One region of the Ruegeria sp. E8 genome, then DNA from elsewhere that is predicted to be linked to it. Evidence: riboswitches for the same ligand, from Rfam matches in the RefSeq annotation. Region 1 holds a riboswitch; each other region holds the start of a gene.
What was found. A riboswitch is a leader RNA that binds a small molecule or an ion and turns the genes downstream of it on or off. The one in region 1 is predicted to bind cobalamin.
Positions count from the first base shown of each region.

Region 2: another riboswitch for cobalamin. It lies ahead of ACR0LF_RS21285 (hypothetical protein); the one in region 1 lies ahead of ACR0LF_RS21805 (DUF4198 domain-containing protein).
Region 3: another riboswitch for cobalamin. It lies ahead of ACR0LF_RS08810 (DUF1636 family protein); the one in region 1 lies ahead of ACR0LF_RS21805 (DUF4198 domain-containing protein).
Region 4: another riboswitch for cobalamin. It lies ahead of ACR0LF_RS17940 (DUF1636 family protein); the one in region 1 lies ahead of ACR0LF_RS21805 (DUF4198 domain-containing protein).

Region 1 is NZ_JBQFOY010000027.1:20,415-24,727, forward strand. Features, by position in the region: gene ACR0LF_RS21800 (ROK family transcriptional regulator) at 1-620, shown strand, start outside; cobalamin riboswitch at 745-943, shown strand; gene ACR0LF_RS21805 (DUF4198 domain-containing protein) at 1,075-1,860, shown strand; gene cbiM (cobalt transporter CbiM) at 1,867-2,478, shown strand; gene ACR0LF_RS21815 (cobalt ABC transporter permease) at 2,475-3,050, shown strand; gene cbiQ (cobalt ECF transporter T component CbiQ) at 3,050-3,835, shown strand; partial or broken gene ACR0LF_RS21825 (energy-coupling factor ABC transporter ATP-binding protein) at 3,895-4,313, shown strand, end outside.
Region 2 is NZ_JBQFOY010000024.1:49,781-54,093, forward strand. Features, by position in the region: gene ACR0LF_RS21280 (alpha/beta hydrolase family protein) at 2-862, opposite strand; cobalamin riboswitch at 994-1,214, shown strand; gene ACR0LF_RS21285 (hypothetical protein) at 1,306-1,713, shown strand; gene ACR0LF_RS21290 (protein-tyrosine phosphatase family protein) at 1,716-2,216, opposite strand; gene ACR0LF_RS21295 (DNA polymerase III subunit gamma/tau) at 2,388-4,151, shown strand; gene ACR0LF_RS21300 (TauD/TfdA dioxygenase family protein) at 4,239-4,313, shown strand, end outside.
Region 3 is NZ_JBQFOY010000005.1:100,640-104,952, forward strand. Features, by position in the region: gene ACR0LF_RS08795 (glucokinase) at 1-977, shown strand, start outside; gene ACR0LF_RS08800 (carbohydrate kinase family protein) at 1,018-1,944, shown strand; gene ACR0LF_RS08805 (D-lyxose/D-mannose family sugar isomerase) at 1,961-2,626, shown strand; cobalamin riboswitch at 2,727-2,924, shown strand; gene ACR0LF_RS08810 (DUF1636 family protein) at 3,023-3,379, shown strand; gene ACR0LF_RS08815 (ABC transporter ATP-binding protein) at 3,376-4,152, shown strand; gene ACR0LF_RS08820 (ABC transporter substrate-binding protein) at 4,165-4,313, shown strand, end outside.
Region 4 is NZ_JBQFOY010000016.1:64,446-68,758, forward strand. Features, by position in the region: gene cobN (cobaltochelatase subunit CobN) at 1-115, opposite strand, end outside; gene cobW (cobalamin biosynthesis protein CobW) at 119-1,174, opposite strand; gene ACR0LF_RS17940 (DUF1636 family protein) at 1,171-1,551, opposite strand; cobalamin riboswitch at 1,636-1,841, opposite strand; gene ACR0LF_RS17945 (SLC13 family permease) at 2,044-3,900, opposite strand; tRNA gene ACR0LF_RS17950 (tRNA-Cys) at 4,229-4,302, opposite strand.

The sequences.
Region 1 (4,313 bases):
CAGATTTGGCCGCAAGCTTTGATATGCCGATTTTCCTGCAGAATGATGCGACGGCGGCCTGTGGGGCGGAATTGGTGTTCGGCCCTGCCGATGGGCCCCGAGATTTCCTGTACTTTTACGTCGGTTTTTTTATCGGAGGGGGCGTCGTCCTCAATGGGTCGATCTTTTCGGGCCGTGGCAATGCCGGCGCGCTCGGTCCCTTGCCTGTGCCAGATGAGGCAGGCGGTGTGAAACCGCTGATCGACGTCGCCAGCCTGTATGTTCTGGAGCGTGCCATCGGTACAACCGAGGCGACTGCCAATTCTATTTGGGCAACGACCCAGCGCTGGGATCTGCCAGTGAACCAACTGGAAAGCTGGTTGCAACAGACCGCAAGCGGGATTGCCAGTGCCATTGTTTCATCATGCAGTCTGATCGATTTTGAAAGTGTGAAGATCGATGGCTGGATGCCCTCGGACGTCAAGGACCGTTTGGTTGAATTGGTCGATGACAAACTGTCCGAATTGAACCTGACCGGCCTCGAGCGACCGTCCGTGATGGCTGGAGCCGTAGGCCCCGACGCGCGCTCGCTGGGCGCGGCGAGCTTGCCGTTGTCTGAAAAGTATCTTTTGGACTCATAAAGCCACTTTAGTACGTGTTTATAAGTGGTTCGCGGAAAAAATTAATCTTACATATTCTTCCGACCTGCTAACTTTTTCGACAGCCACTGCAATTGATCGTTGACGGCAACGGGACATGTCTGGCAAGCCGCTCGTCATGTCCGGTTCCGGGGCTTGCTCTGGAATCAATAGGGAATGCGGTGCGGGCTTTGGCCCAATTCCGCAACTGCACCCGCAACTGTAAGCGGCGAGCAGGGCTGACACGCCACTGGGATCTTCCCGGGAAGGCCGGCCCAACGCTTTGACCCGCAAGTCAGGATACCTGCCGGACATGTGTCCCCATAAGGGGCGCTCCTAATCGGCGACGGGATGTTCGTCGGACCAGGATGCTTGAAAAGCAAATTGGCCCTGAATGTCCCGAAGTCAAAGCGAATTTCGTGCCGGGACTGGCACGACGGGACAAGGACGAACGTTCATGAAAAAGCTGCTGTCTGCAGCCGTTGCCGCGATGGCCCTTCCTGCCATGGCAAACGCACATTTCCTTCTGGAATACACCACCGACACCATGATCGAAAAACCGGGCGATGTGCCGGTTAAGCTGATCTTCTGGCACCCGTTCGAAAACGGCCACGTCATGGACTTGGAAAAGCCGCAGGAATTCTATGTGATCCACAATGGTGAAAAGACCGACCTGCTGGACACGCTGGAACCCGTTCGCTTTACCGGTGGAGAAAATGAGGGCTCGGCATTCAAAGGCACCGTTCCTGTCAAACGTTCGGGCGACTATGTGCTGGTGACCGTTCCTCAGCCTTATTACGAGGAATCCGAAGACATCTATATCCAGCAGCTCACCAAGGCGTTTCTGAACCGCAACGAGTTGCCCACTGACTGGATGAACCCCGTGGGCCTGCCGACCGAGATTATTCCGCTGAACAAGCCGACCAACATCATCGCGGGTTCGACCTTTACGGGCCGAGTGATGGCGGACGGTCAGCCGGTTGCCGGTGCCGAGATTGAGATCGAATACATGGCGGCCGAGCCCGATATCGACAGTGCTGCCGCTTCTACTCCGACCGTCTCGCCCATGCCGGGCGGTGCCGTGGTCGCCATTTCAGACGACAACGGGTATTTCTCGTTCGGTGTTCCAAAGGCCGGTTACTGGGGTTTCGCAGCACTTGGTTCTGGCCCCGCGACCGAACATGAGGGTAAAGAGCTCAGCCAGGATGCGGTCATTTGGATCCGCGCCTGGGATCTGGAGTAAAAGCTTATGCATATCGTCGACGGAGCCCTTTCCAACCCGGTCGTAATCGGCGGCGCTGTCGCCGCTGCGGGCGGGATTGCAATGGGCCTCAGGTCACTGGATCTTGATCGCATCCCCACGGCCGGGGTGCTGTCTGCCAGTTTCTTCGTGGCATCATTGATCCACGTACCCATTGGTCCGTCGTCGGTACATTTGATCCTCAATGGCATGGCCGGGCTTCTGCTCGGCTGGGCCGCATTCCCGGCTTTGTTCGTCGGGCTATTGTTGCAGTCGGTTTTCTTTGGCTTCGGCGGGTTGACGGTGTTGGGGATCAACACGCTCAACATCGCCTTGCCTGCGGTGGTGGCCGGTATGCTCTTTGGTCGCCTGATCGCAAGGGGCACGCCTTTGCATGGTGCGATATGGGGTGGCGTCGGCGGTGCCTTTGCCATTGCCGCCACAACCGGCATGGTCGCGATCTCGCTGGCCCTGTCGGGGGACGCGTTCCTGCCCGCTGCCAAGCTTGTTTTCTTTGCGCATATTCCCGTCATGGCCATTGAGGCGATTTTGACAGGGTTCGCGGTATTGTTGGCCCGCAAAGTCAAGCCTGAGCTGTTTGTCAAAGGAGCGACCACATGAAACATCTGGTTTTCATCCTGACGCTGTGCTGCGCGCCTTTGCCGGCCTTGGCGCATAAGGTCATAGCCGGTGTATTTGAATCCGGTGATGCCATCGAGGGTGAGATCGGATTTTCCAACGGCGATATGGCAAGCGGTACCGAGGTTATCGTCTCTGGCCCGGATGGGGCAGAGTTGGGCCGTACGGTCACCGACGCGGATGGTTTCTTTGTCTACACGCCGAATTCAGCCGTGGCGCATACGTTCTTTGCTGACCTTGGCGCAGGGCATATCGCCGAAGTCACCATGTCTGCCGAGGATGTCGCACAAATCATGGGCGTTGCGGTTGCTCGAACGGGCAATGCAACTTCGAACACCCCGGCTCAGACGACCGGTTCGGTCGCGCCGCTCAGCGACGCAGAGCAGCAGCTCATTGCCAAAGCCGTACGTGACGAACTGCGCCCGCTTCGGCGCGAAATTGCAGCTTACCGCGAACAAAATGACCTGCAGACGATCCTGGGCGGGATCGGTTACATCGTTGGTCTGTTCGGCCTGGGCTTTTACATGGCGGCCCGCCGCAAACTGGCCGCCTGATGGCACACGTACTGGGACAACAAGAGAAAACACTGGCCGAGGCCGGTGGCAGGTCCGAAGGCCTGATCAGCCCGCTGGACCCGCGGATTCGGATCGTCATGGCGGTTGTTTTTGCTGTTGTGACTGTGGCGCTGTCATCCCTCACGGCGCTTTGCGCGGCGCTGGCGGTGTCCCTGTCGCTTCTGATCGTGTCGCGCCTGCCGTGGCGGAAGACATTGAAACGAATGGCCATGATGGATGGGTTCATCGTGTTCATGCTGGTCCTGCTGCCCTTTTCCATGCCCGGAGACCCGATATTCACGCTTTGGGGCTTCCCGGCAAGCTGGCAGGGTTTCTGGAAGGCGGTCGAGATTGCCTTGACTGCAAATGCCGTGATCCTGTCCCTGATGGTGCTGGTCGGCACGATGGAGCCGGTCACGCTGGGCCACGCCTTGCATCGTCTGCGTTGTCCTGAAACGCTGGTTCATCTGCTGATGTTCACCATCCGGTATATCGAGGTTTTGCGGGAAGAGTATCTGCGCCTGCGCGCCGCAATGAAGGTGCGCGGTTTCCGACCGAAAACAAACTGGCACACATATCGCAGCTTTGGCTACCTTGTGGGCATGATGCTGGTTCGCGCGATCGAAAGGTCGGAACGCATTCTGGGTGCGATGAAATGCCGGGGGTTCTCTGGGCGTATGCTGCTGCTTCAGGATTTCGCCCTGACCCGCAGAGATATCGTATTTGCTGCGGGCCTCGGCACCCTTTGCATGGGCTTGATCATTCTGGAATTCGCATGGCACTGATCGCTCTTGAAAACATCTGCTTTTCCTACCCCGGTCAGGCACCTGTTCTGGACGGGGCCAGCCTGAGACTCAACGCCGGGCAACGCCTGTCCCTGACAGGTCCGAATGGGGCAGGAAAATCGACGCTGTTGCGCATTACGCTTGGATTGCAGCGTCCGGACTCCGGCACTGTCACCGTGTTTGGCCAACCACGAATGGAAGAGGCCGATTTCCACGAGGTGCGGCGCCGGGTGGGGCTTGTGTTTCAGGATGCGGACGATCAGTTGTTCTGCCCGACCGTCGCCGAAGACATTGCATTTGGGCCGCTCAACCTGGGCAAGACCCGGGACGAAGCGTTGACCATCGTCGACAAGGTGCTGGGTGATCTGGATCTGATGCATCTGAAGAACCGCATCACCCACAAATTGTCAGGTGGCGAGAAACGGTTAATCACCCTTGCAACGGTTCTCGCGATGGAGCCCGAAGTGCTTTTGCTGGA
Region 2 (4,313 bases), on a different contig from region 1:
ATTAGGGTTCGATCAAACGTGGCCAGACGGCCGCATTGCGTCGGGCAAAGGCACCGATATGCCCGATCTCAGACAACCCGAAATCGTCAGGGCTCAGCAGATGCCGCTTGGCGTCAGGGCCGTAAAGGTCGGCAAGCCGCCAAACCGCTTTCGGCGGGACCATCTGGTCGTCCTCGAAAGTGAACAAATCCACTGGCGTCCCTGAACCGTCCCAACACGCATCGGGCAGGTTTTTCCCGATCTCAGGCACATAGTTTAACGGTGCCGTACACCATTTGCGCCATTGCCAATAAACCGAGGCAGGCAGATCCGACCCAAAGCCGATCGCCTTTCCCGGCAGGTATCCAAGCGCCCGCGCCAATAGTGGGGCGTGACCATACCAGAACAACCCGGCCAAACCTCGATAAGGCCAGGGATGGTCACTCAACGTCACCAAACCCGAACACACACAAATCATCCGGTCAATCAGATCGATATCCGGCTGCACTGGCCCCAGCATCGCGCCGACCGAATGGCCAATGGTCCAATGCTGCGCATCGGGAAACCGCCTGCGCATTTCCGCCCGGGCGGCGGGCATGTCGATCAATGCCCAATCCGCCATCGTGGCTCGGGACTCTTTCAGGTGGCCCGATAAAGAATGCCCGTAATCCCGATAATCATAAGTCAGGCAGGCCATACCCTGCTCGGCGGCCAGCCAACGCGCAAAATGACGATAGTAGTCACGCGGCACGCCCGTTGCACTGTTCAACACGACCGCGATTTCGGGCTGCGTCGCCGGTCGATACAACCGAGCCGACAGCGTCGCCGACCCAGACGGGAAGCGGAAATCTTCGGTCAATACCGTCTGCTCTGTGTCCAACATGATCTCTGGTTTTTCTCTGAAACATGGGTTTTCGAACGTCGCTGCCGTTGACACTAGGCAGGAACCAAAGGCGCTTCCAGCATGACCAGACGTCCGGACAAAAGATCGACTTGACTCGGCACCGGGTCAGACGCTAGCGGTTGTGCGATGGTTTCCGGCCCCCACAAGGGATCGGGATGAAAAGGGAACACGGTGCGGTTCTGTCTGGTCACTCAGACATCAACCAAATCCGCGACTGCCCCCGCAACTGTAAGCGGTAAGCAATGCCGAAACACCACTGGCCCAAAGGCTGGGAAGGTTGGCAAAGCGATGACCCGCAAGTCAGGAGACCTGCCATCAAAAACGAAACCGAAACTCGGGCGGGGTGTCCGGGCAGGCACTGACTGCAATACGCTGTCCCACCTGTCCCAAATATCCTGTCCACCACGCGCGGAGGGCGCAGGATGATCTGGAAGACAAAATCGCATGAGTACAGTGCAACTGTATGTCAGCGGACGGGCAAGACCTGCCCGGCTTTGGCACGGCTGGCACGCTCGATTGCAGAGGCCATGACGCAGGCCACATCTGCTACAAGTGACGATTTCGAGTTTGACGGCAGCAGCGAGCTTTCACATTGCACCGAAGGCTGCCATGCAAAATTCCGGGCGGGATCAGACGGCATTCGCATCTTTTGCGAAACGCAGCCCGAAGCGGCGATTGAGGATCTGTACACTTATGCAGATCTGATTTTCGGGAATACATTCAGCACCTTGCCATCCGGCGTCATCGCAAATCCGCCCTGCGCGATGATTGAGGTTGAAACGCTGCGGCCCCGCAAAGTCATGCACGCACCCGAGCAGCTTTCAGCCTGAGGCTATCCGACCTGCGCCTGAGTAAAGCGGGATGCCCAGGCCAATTGCGCGTCGGTCTCAACGGCACAGGGGCGCAGGGCCCGCAAACGCTCTAGCGCCTTGTCGGCTCTTTCGCCGCATTCGACCATCAGCCGCAGAACAACCATCCCGGAGCGGCCGCAGCCGCCCCGGCAATGCACCAGCACCCGGCCACCACCTGACAATGCGTGTCGGGCGGTGGCGCTGACCGATGACCATGCCTCCTGAACCGCCTGTGTCGGCGCGCCAAAATCTTCGATCGGCAAATGAACCCACCGGCTGGCGCGGCTTTGAATATCACTGCCAAAACTCTGCGCCCCGTCCTGAAGCATCTCGACATCCGTTGTCATCGACACAACAAGCCCCGGCTTCCACGCCGCGATCGTATCAAGATCAACGGCATAATCCCCACCACGTCCGGGCATCGAGGTCAGGGCAAGCGTTCCGCCTCCGACTTGCAGGGCATAGATAACCAGTTGCGACATGAACTGTGTCCTCCCCAAAGAACTCGTTACAAAATTGAGTCATTAAATCTGTTGATCCAGTTTAGTGCGAAACCGATCCGTTTCTAAAACAAAAATCATCACGCGCCGCTGTGGACGCGGGCAGCGGTGGCCACTACGCTGTGCCGAAGCCCCGAATCCGAACGAGAAGACATGACAGACACGCCCAGCCCCGCCTATCAGGTTCTCGCCCGCAAATATCGCCCAGAAACCTTTGCCGATCTGGTGGGTCAGGATGCCATGGTGCGCACCCTGAAAAACGCGTTCGAGGCCGATCGGATTGCGCAGGCCTTCATCATGACCGGTATTCGGGGCACCGGAAAAACCACAACCGCGCGGATCATCGCCAAAGGGATGAACTGCGTCGGTCCGGATGGTGAGGGCGGCCCCACGACCGAACCCTGCGGCCAGTGCGAACACTGCGTCGCCATCATGGAAGGCCGCCATGTCGACGTGATGGAGATGGACGCCGCCAGCCGCACCGGCGTCAACGACATTCGCGAAATCATTGACAGCGTTCGCTACCGGGCCGCCAGCGCGCGCTACAAGATCTACATTATCGATGAGGTTCACATGCTTTCGACCAGCGCCTTCAACGCGCTGCTCAAAACGCTGGAAGAGCCACCCGCACATGTAAAATTCATCTTCGCGACCACCGAAATTCGCAAAGTGCCCGTCACGGTCTTGTCCCGCTGCCAGCGCTTCGACCTGCGCCGGATCGAACCCGAGGACATGATCGGCCTGATGCGCAAGATCGCCGAGGCCGAAAGCGCCCAGATCGCCGACGACGCGCTGGCCCTGATCACTCGGGCTGCAGAAGGTTCGGCCCGCGATGCAACCTCGCTGCTGGATCAGGCGATTTCCCACGGGGCAGGTGAAACCACGGCGGATCAGGTCCGCGCAATGTTGGGTCTGGCAGACCGTGGTCGGGTTCTGGACCTGATGGACATGATCCTGCGCGGCGATGCTGCAAGCGCGTTGACCGAACTGAGCGGACAATATGCTGAAGGTGCCGACCCTTTGGCCGTGCTGCGCGATCTGGCCGAAATCACCCATTGGGTGTCAGTCGTTAAGATCACACCCGATGCAGCCGAAGATCCAACTGTTTCTCCGGACGAACGCACCCGAGGTCAACAAATGGCCGAAGCGCTGCCGATGCGGGTTCTGACCCGGATGTGGCAGATGCTGCTGAAGGCGCTGGAAGAAGTCTCTGCTGCGCCGAATGCTATGATGGCGGCGGAAATGGCCGTAATCCGCCTGACCCATGTCGCCGACCTGCCCAGCCCGGAAGAATTGATCAAGCGGTTGCAAGACACCCCGCCTCCTCCGCCCGGCGGACCCGGCGGCGGTGTGTCGATGCCCCGGCAGGGAACGATACCAGCGCAAGCCAGCGCAGCCGCACCACCAGCCTACACAGCCACCCCTCATGGAACCGGCGGCGCACCGGTTGCTGCATTGGCGCAGGATGTCCAAACGGCCTTGGCCCGATACCCGACCTTCGACCATGTGGTCGAGCTGATCCGCACCAACCGCGACGTGAAACTGCTGGTTGAGGTGGAAAACGGCGCACGGCTTGTGTCCTACCAACCCGGCCGGATCGAATTCACCCCGACCCCGCAAGCCCCTACAGACCTCGCGCCGCGATTAGGTTCTGCCCTGCAACGCTGGACCGGAAACCGGTGGGCGGTCTCGATTGTCTCGAACGGGGATGCGCCGACGATCGCGGAAGTGCGGGATGAGGCCGAGCTGGCCCTGAAAGCCGAAGCCGAACAACACCCTTTGGTTCAGGCCGTGCTTGCGCAGTTTCCCAAAGCGAAGATCACCAAGATCGAAACGCCGGAGCAACGCGCCGCTCAGGTCGAGACCGAGGCGCTTCCTGAAGTCGAAGATGAATGGGACCCGTTCGAGGAAGACTAACCCGAAATCGCTCGATCCCGTGTCGCAATTGAAGCAGATTGCCACGTCAATTGATTACACCCTTCCACGATGTGAGGGAGGGTTTTCATGCGAACATCACCGCTGCATCCGCGTTTTGGGCTGGTCGTTCACGACATAGATCTGCGCGACGTCACCAGTGAA
Region 3 (4,313 bases), on a different contig from region 1:
ATGAGCATTGGAATTTGGTTGCGGACATTGGCGGCACAAACACGCGACTGGGTATCGTAACGAATGGAGAATTGACGGATCTTCGCAAACATCCGACGGGAACATTGAAAGATCTGCAAGAGGCGCTTCATGCTCTAAGGGATGAAATCGGAACAAACCCGCAGGCCGTCGTTGCTGCGGGGGCTGGCCCCGTAAGGGACGGCACCATCCAGCTGACGAATGCGAACCTGGATTTGTCAGAAACAGAGTTGGCGAAGGCCACCGGGGCGCAGCGGACCTTCGTTATCAATGATTTTACAGCCGCAGCATGGTCGGTAGCCGAAGTGACCCAGTCGGATGTTGTGGTTTTGCAGGGTGAGGCGACCCCTCCGGTCGGCACACGGTTGGTGGTCGGGCCCGGCACCGGGCTGGGTGTTGGTGCATTGCTGTATTCAGAAGGCCGCTACCACACGGTTTCCGGCGAAGGCGGGCATGTGGGCCTGTACCCGCGCCATCGCGAGGAGGTCGATATTTTCGAGGCAGCCAGACGTATTGCACCCGGCTGTTTCTTTGGAGACAGTCTGGCATTGGAAGCTGAGATGTTTCTGAGCGGTACCGGCCTGCCTATTCTTTATCAGGCGGTCGGTTTGGCAGCTGGAGATGCCAGGGCACCGGCGCGTTCCGCGAAAAACATATTGAACGATGCCCGCGACGGAACGGATATCATTGCAGAAAAAACGGCCCGGATATTCACCACCCATCTGGGCGCGTTAATGGGCGATTTGGCGGTCACGCTGATGCCGGCAGGCGGGATATTTCTTGTGGGTGGCGTCGCAGAGAAAAACCGCTGGCTTTTCAGTGATGACTTCAAGGATGCGTTTAACGGCGGCGGTCGGTTCAGCGATTTGCGCCGTTCCCTGAACCTGTACGTGTCTGAACAAGCAGAGTTCGGAATCGTCGGCGCAAACAACTTCTGCAAGAACGCGCTCAGGAAGTAAGCAAACAAACCAAATTCTCTGTGCAGAAAAGGACCAAGACATGATCCTGTGCTGTGGTGAAGCGCTGATTGACATGATCTCAGAACCAACCGTATCGGGCGCACAAGGTTTTGTGCCGCATACCGGCGGTGCGGTCTTGAACACAGCCGTTGCGATGGGGCGCCTGGGTGTGCCGGTCGGGATGCTGACAGGCTTGTCGTCGGACATGTTCGGCCAGCAACTGATCGAAGCGCTGCAAGCAAGCCATGTGGACACATCGCATGTGATCACCTCGGATCGGCCCACCACTCTTGCCTTTGTACAGCTTTCAAATGGTCACGCATCTTACAGTTTTGTCGACGAAAACACTGCGGGCCGGATGTTGCGGCCCGAAGATTTGCCTGAACAGCTTCCAGCGATTTCAGCCTTGTATCTGGGGGGGATCAGCCTTGCGTGCGAGCCCTGCGCCGATGCCTATGCTGCTCTTTTGGATCGCCACGGGTCCGACCGGGCGGTTATGCTGGATCCGAATATCCGCCCAGCTTTCATCAAGGACCAGACCCGGTTTCGAACGCGCCTGAATCGGATGATCGCGCAAGCAGATATCGTCAAAGTTTCCGACGAAGATCTGGATTGGATCATTCCCGGTGATGAACCCGAGGCCGCAAAGGCATCCCTGTTGTTGCAGGCGGGTCCTACTGTGGTCATTGTGACGCGCGGCGGTGACGGGGCGAACGGGTATCTGGCAGATGGTTCAGAAGTCTCGGTACCGGTAAAGCCCGTCAAAGTCGTCGATACAATCGGCGCAGGCGACACGTTCAACGCCGGTGTCCTGACCGAGCTCAACCGCGCAGGGCACCTGACAAAGTCAGGACTGCGCAACTTGACTTCGGACAACCTGAAAGCTGCCATGGCGCTGGGTTCCGATGTAGCCGCTGTCACCGTATCCCGTGCCGGGGCAGAACCACCCTGGGCGCATGAGCTTTAATCCGTGAGTGGACATCATGAAACGATCTGAAATCAACCGTATCAAATCCGACGCACAGGCGTTCATCCGGTCCTTCGGTGCCGTTTTACCACCCTTCGCGGATTGGTCGCCGGAACAGATACGCAGCCCGTTGGCCGAAACGATCCGCAGTCGCGGGTTGGGGTGGGATATTACCGATTACGCCCAAGGCAAGTTCGATGAACTAGGCCTGCTTCTGTTCACTCTTCGCAACGGTGAGGTGAGTGACCTGAACTCCGGTCGCGGCATGCTCTATGCGGAAAAGCTGTTGATCTCGAAGGACAAACAGCTCTCACCGATGCATCGGCATATCGTCAAGGCAGAGGATATTATCAACAGGGGCGGCGGTGATCTGGTTATGGAAATCTATGCGTCGGACCCAGATGGCGGGATCGACCGTGATAACCCGGTTACTGTTCCAAGCGACGCCTGCCCTGTTACCTTGCAGCCCGGAGAGCATCTGCGACTGAAACCAGGGCAAAGCGTGACTTTGATGCCCGGTATCTGGCACGCCTTCTGGGCAGAGCACGGCGATTGCCTCATTGGTGAGGTTTCAACCGTGAATGACGATCGCACCGACAACGTGTTCGAGGACCCGATCCCTCGGTTTTCGAAAATCGAGGAAGATACAGCGCCGGATTTCCTGCTGGTATCTGACTATTGACGCCAACCGGTCAGGACCTGTTCTGAAAAAAGCCTGACCAGTTTTCGCCATACGTTCTAGCGCCCCGTTTCTTCTGCCGCTTGACAAGTCTGGCTTTGCCGGACTAGCTGGGCTGGATGGTTCCGTAAGGGATGAAAATGGGAATACGGTGCGGCGCCGAAATGCGCCAAGTCCGTGACTGCCCCCGCAACTGTAAGCGGAGAGCGACGCCACTGCACCACTGACCCGCAAAGGGTTGGGAAGGTGGGCCGAGCCAAGACCCGCAAGTCAGGAGACCTGCCATCGAATTTTGAACCAACCCGGGGCGGGGCGTCCCGGAAGGAGGCTTGATGGCGCGGTTGCGTAAAAATTCGGTATGTGCCCTCTGTCTGCGTCCGGCAAGAGACGGAGAAGGCAATGACCGGCTATTCTGATCACTACGTTCTGATCTGTTCGACATGTCAGGGACCGTTGCCAGCGGAAGCTGCGCAAGAAGCTCTGGATGCGCGGTTGCCAAACGGTTTCGAAACCCGAATGATCGCTTGCATGGCTGGGTGTGAACGGGCCATGACCGTTGGCTTCCAGGCTGCTGGCAAAGCTCAGTACCTTTTTGGCGATATTGAAACGGAAAACGATCTGTCTGCTCTGATCGACTTTGCAACGCAGTTTGGCGACAGTGAAGATGGCTGGACAAGCGCCTCGGACCGCCCCCCTGCCCTGCTCACCAAGACCCTGTCGCGGATACCTGCCTTGCCACCTCGAGGTCGGGCATGAGTTTTCTTGTTGCCGAAGATCTGGAGTATTATGCCCTCAATGGCGATGTCCTGTTACAGGGGGTTTCCTTTGATCTGAAAGAAGGGTCGATACTGGCGATTGCCGGGCCAAATGGCGCAGGCAAAACCACCCTTCTGAACCTGCTGTGCGGGATCGAACGGCTGGCCTTGGGTGATGTGCACATTCGGGGTCAAAGTCTGCGCACACTATCTGCCCAGCAACGTGCCAGAACCATCGCCGTGGTGGGTCAGCAAGAAATGCCGGACGGTCGTTTGCGCCTGCGCGACTATGTTGCTTTGGGTCAAATTCCGATTCAAGCCGACCGATCAGCAGCCCAGCACAAGGAAGACCTTGATCGGGTTTTAGAAACTACCGAGCTTTTGCACTTGGCCAACAAACCGATGAGCCAATTGTCGGGCGGTGAACGTCAACGCGCTCATATCGCGCGCGCATTGGCACAAAATCCGTCTCTGCTGTTTCTGGATGAACCAACCAACCATCTGGATCCGGATGCCAAGGGGCACATGCTGTCTCTGGTCGCGGATTTGGGGGTCACGGTTGTCATGATCGTCCATGATCTGGTCATGATCCCCGAATTCGCCACGCATGTCGCGTTGATGAAGTCCACGCGCCTGACGGGGTTCGGACCTGTCAGCGAAGTGCTGACCCCGGATCGTGTGCGTGACACCTTTGGCGTGGATTACCTGTGCTTTCAGCATGAAGGCCGCATGATCCCCGCGCTTGATATCCGAAAACGAAAACTGTCATCATAACAGGAGCTTACAATGATGCAGAAACTCTGGACCGTGGCTCTGTTCACTGGTCTGGCAAGCGGCGCCGCCGCAGAGGCCATAACAGTGGACAACTGCGGTGAACCGCTGGTTTTTGAAACCGCGCCCGAACGTTTGGTCGTGCACGACATGAACATGACCGA
Region 4 (4,313 bases), on a different contig from region 1:
CGCCAAGGTCGCTGTCCGAAAAGGACAGCACCACCAAATCCGCCGGGCTCTGGCCCAGATCGGTTGGGGTTTCAGTTTCTTCTAACCCGTGGCTTTCGCGGAAGACGACGTGCATGGTTTACTCGGCAGCCTCGGTCACGCCCACGAGGATATCGCGGATCGCAGCCTCTTTGATGTCGTCATGCTCGGCGATCACAACCAGACGCGAGCGGCGTTCCTCGCCAGGATCCCACGGGCGGTCATACTGGTGACGCACCCGGGCGCCGACGGCCTGAACCAGCAGGCGCATAGGCTTGCCCTGTACGGCGGCATAGCCTTTGACGCGTAGGATGTTCAGTTCATTGGCCAGACGTTCGATATTGGCGACCAGTTGGGCCGGGTCGGTCTGCTCCGGCAACTCGACGATGATGCTTTCGAAATCGTCATGCTCGTGGTCGTGATGGCCGTCGTGATGGCTAGGACGGGCGTCCATGTCATCCTCGGCGGCGGCTTCCAGACCCAGCACAACGCGTACATCCACGGCGCCTTCGGCCACTTCGACCACTGGCAGCGGGCGAGGGGCCTCGGCGGCGATGATCTCTTTTGCCTTCGCCACGCCTTCCGGGCCTGCCAGATCGGGCTTGGTCAACAGGATGATGTCGGCGCAGGAGATCTGATCCTCGAACACCTCGGACAGAGGCGTTTCGTGGTCGATCGAGTCATCGGCCATGCGTTGAGCATCCACCGCCTCAACGTTCGGGGCGAACCGACCCGCAGCAACAGCCTCGGCATCGGCCAGCGCGATTACACCGTCCACGGTGATTTTCGAGCGGATATCGGGCCAGTCGAACGCTTTCAGCAGCGGTTTGGGCAGTGCCAGACCGGAGGTTTCGATAAGTATGTGATCAGGGCGCGGTTCCAGCGCCATCAGGGCTTCGATGGTGGGGATGAAATCATCGGCTACGGTGCAGCAGATGCAGCCATTGGCCAGTTCCATGATGTTTTCCGCCGGGCAATCGGGGATGGCACAGGATTTCAGGATATCGCCATCGACGCCGACATCGCCGAATTCATTGACGACCACGGCCAGACGCTTGCCCTGTGGGTTCTGCATCAGGTGCTTGACCAGCGTGGTCTTGCCCGAGCCCAGAAAGCCGGTGATCACAGTGACGGGGAGTTTTTCCAGATTGCTCATTTCAAGGCTCCAATCGGGGGAATGCGGGCTGCACAGTTTTTGCGGAAATGTTCGGGGCGTTCACGCCATTTGACGAGACCATCCTCGGTCGCGAGGTACTTGGTTGCACCTTCCACGATGGTTTCGACATGATCGGTTTCGTTGAGATGTTCGTAGACGAAGGTCCAGCGTTCCGGCCCTCCGCGGAGCACGATGGAGCAGCCCTCGTTGCAATTCGACAGGCATTCCACGGCTTTCAGGGTGATGCCCTCGGGCAGGTCCGCTTGCTCGAGCGCTTTGTGAAGCAACGTGCCGGGCCGCTGCGCATCATCTTCGATGGGCAGGCCACGACGGCAAGTGGTGCAAACCAGCAGCTCGACCGGAGCGGTGTCGGTCATGTCTCTCATCCCCCCAAATCCTTTTTCGGGGGACGGGGTTTCATGCGGGTCGATCTTGACCCGACACCGGAACACCCCGTCCGGTTTCAACTTCGGGCGTTGGCAGGTCTCCCGGCTTGCGGATGTCAGAGGAGTTCCTCTGCCGGATGTCCCGCCTTCCCGGCACTTGGCCAGTGGCATTGGGCACCCTCTCCGGTCACGGTCGCGGGGGCGGCTGCGTTTCGCGGAAAACCCGTCTACGCATTCCCTTTTCATCGGCTGTCGCCGACACCAACGGAAGGGTCATGCGGCACTGCTGGCCCGCTTGTCAAGCGAGTCGCTCGTAACAATGTTGCGGAGGGATGGAAAGCGACCTGTGGATGTCGATGGGCGGCATGTTTTGCTGGGATGCTACCTGAGACGGATCAGCGAAAAGCCACGTCCTTGGGTGGTGATGTGCCATTACGACAGCCAACCCTCACCAAACCTCCGGAAATTCACGATCTTGCCGCGCTAATACAGGACGTTGATCATGACCAGTGAGACGACAAGGAACAACGCCGTCATAACTCCGCCGGAACGTACGAAATCCATCACCTTGTAACCTGCCGGACCCATGATCAGTGCGTTCACCTGATGGGTCGGGATAATGAAACTGTTCGAGGTAGAGATGGCGACCGTCAATGCAAAGACAGCCGGGTTTCCGCCAGCCGCAACTGCAATCGATACCGCCAGCGGAACAAGCAGGACCGTGGCGCCGACATTCGACATAACCAGTGAAAACGCTGTCGCCAGAATGGCGATGCCAGTTTGCAGCGACCATAGCGGCCAGCCATCCAGAATTAACAGGATCTGCTGGGCAATCCACGCGGCTGTGCCTGTATTCTGCACGGCTTGTCCCAATGGTATGAGGCAGGCGAGCAGGAAAACGGTGTTCCATCCGACAGCGCGGTATGCCTCATCCACGCTGAGCACACGGGTCAGCATCATGCCCGCCGCTCCGGTCAGCAGACACAGCGAAAGCCGGACATCCGTAAACAGGATTAAGGACAGCGAAATGGCGAAAAATGCCAGCGCCCAGCCGACCTTCTGCGGCCTCAACTCATCCTGAGGGAAGTCCGTTGTCACAACCACGAAATCCGGATCGCGCTTGATCCGCATCAGGTTGTCCCATCTGGTATGCGCCACAAGCATGTCACCGGCATGGAATTTCTCGAGCCCGATCTGAGTGGACTCGTGATCGTCGGTCTCGACATGGCTGAGCGTCTCTTCGCCCCGGTGAATGGCCAGCAGCGACATGCCATAGGTCTTGCGGAACAGAAGCTCGCGCGGGCATTTGCCGATCAGTTTGCTGTCCGGGGTGACGACAACTTCGGCAACGCCTGCGTTTGTGGGAGCGAACTCTTCGACAAAAATATCCAGATCAGGAAGTACGGTCAGGCCGAATTTCTTCGCAAACACCTCGACCTCCCAACGTCGTCCGACAATGGCCAACCGGCAGGGTGCGGCGATTTCCGCCGTCAGAACCTGAACCATCGAGGTTTTGCCGCGATAGAATGTCGAGATGATGTAGAGATGGTTTTCATGGTTGATATCGGCCAGAATCTGGCCAACCAGCGGGCTGTCTTCCGGCACCACGACCTCAAACACATCCGCCTTGAGGCCATAGACCCGTTGCAGGTATTCCTGCGTCCCTTGACCAGTACCTGTGTTGTCGTCTTCCTCGGCCTGGGGCAAAACCCATCGGCCCAACAGCAGAAAGTAACCAATCCCCGTCAGGATCAGAACGGCCCCGATCGGTGTCACCGAGAACAACCCAAAGGGCTGCATTTTCTGCGAGTCCGGCAATCCATCATTGGCCGTCAGGATCAGATCATTGAGCAGGATAAGAGGCGATGAACCGACCATTGTCATGGTGCCGCCCAAAATGGCGCAGAATCCCATCGGCATCAGCAAGCGCGAAAGGGGAATACCTGACCGTGAAGAAATACGGCTGACAACGGGCAGGAACAAAGCGGCGGCACCGACATTCTGCATGAACGAAGAAATGACGCCGACCGTTCCAGAGATGATCGGCACAACCCTGCCTTCGGATTTACCGCCGTACTTGAGAATGACAGCGGCCACCTTGTTCATGATACCCGTCTTGTCCAGACCCGCACCGACGATCATGACCGCTATGATTGAAATGACGGCGTTGGATGCGAACCCGTCGAACAGACGCGGGACATTCGCAAGGTTTTCAAGACCTGGCGTGTAGCTGAGCAATCCAATGAGAACCAATACCAAAATGGCAGAGAGGTCGATTCTGACGATCTCGGATACGAACAGAAAAACGGTGAAAGCCAGAAGGCCGCAAACGACCCCCATCTCGAAGGTAAAGGCTATGTGCTCCACATTACGTCCAGAACTTTTTTCTTTGATTAACTCCTAAATCATCACGCCCATGTTGTCATGAAGTTTCGTTTTCGGCTGAATTTAAGACACAAAATTTCTCGATTGACGGCATCCGACGCAGTGCAGGATGGCGGGTCGTTTTTCGATCCGGTCGGAGTGAAGCCATAGCTGCGATGCGCGAAGAAAGCTGAAATTGAAATGTCAAACAGCAAAAAGACGCTGAAACAGGTCGCGCGGCACCACTTTGCGCCGAGGCTTTGGGCTTTGCGGGTATTTTGTGTATGCGTGTCTCTGTGAGGTTTGGAGGCGAGTACCGGAATCGAACCGGTGTACACGGATTTGCAATCCGCTGCGTCACCACTCCGCCAACTCGCCTTTTCAAGTAA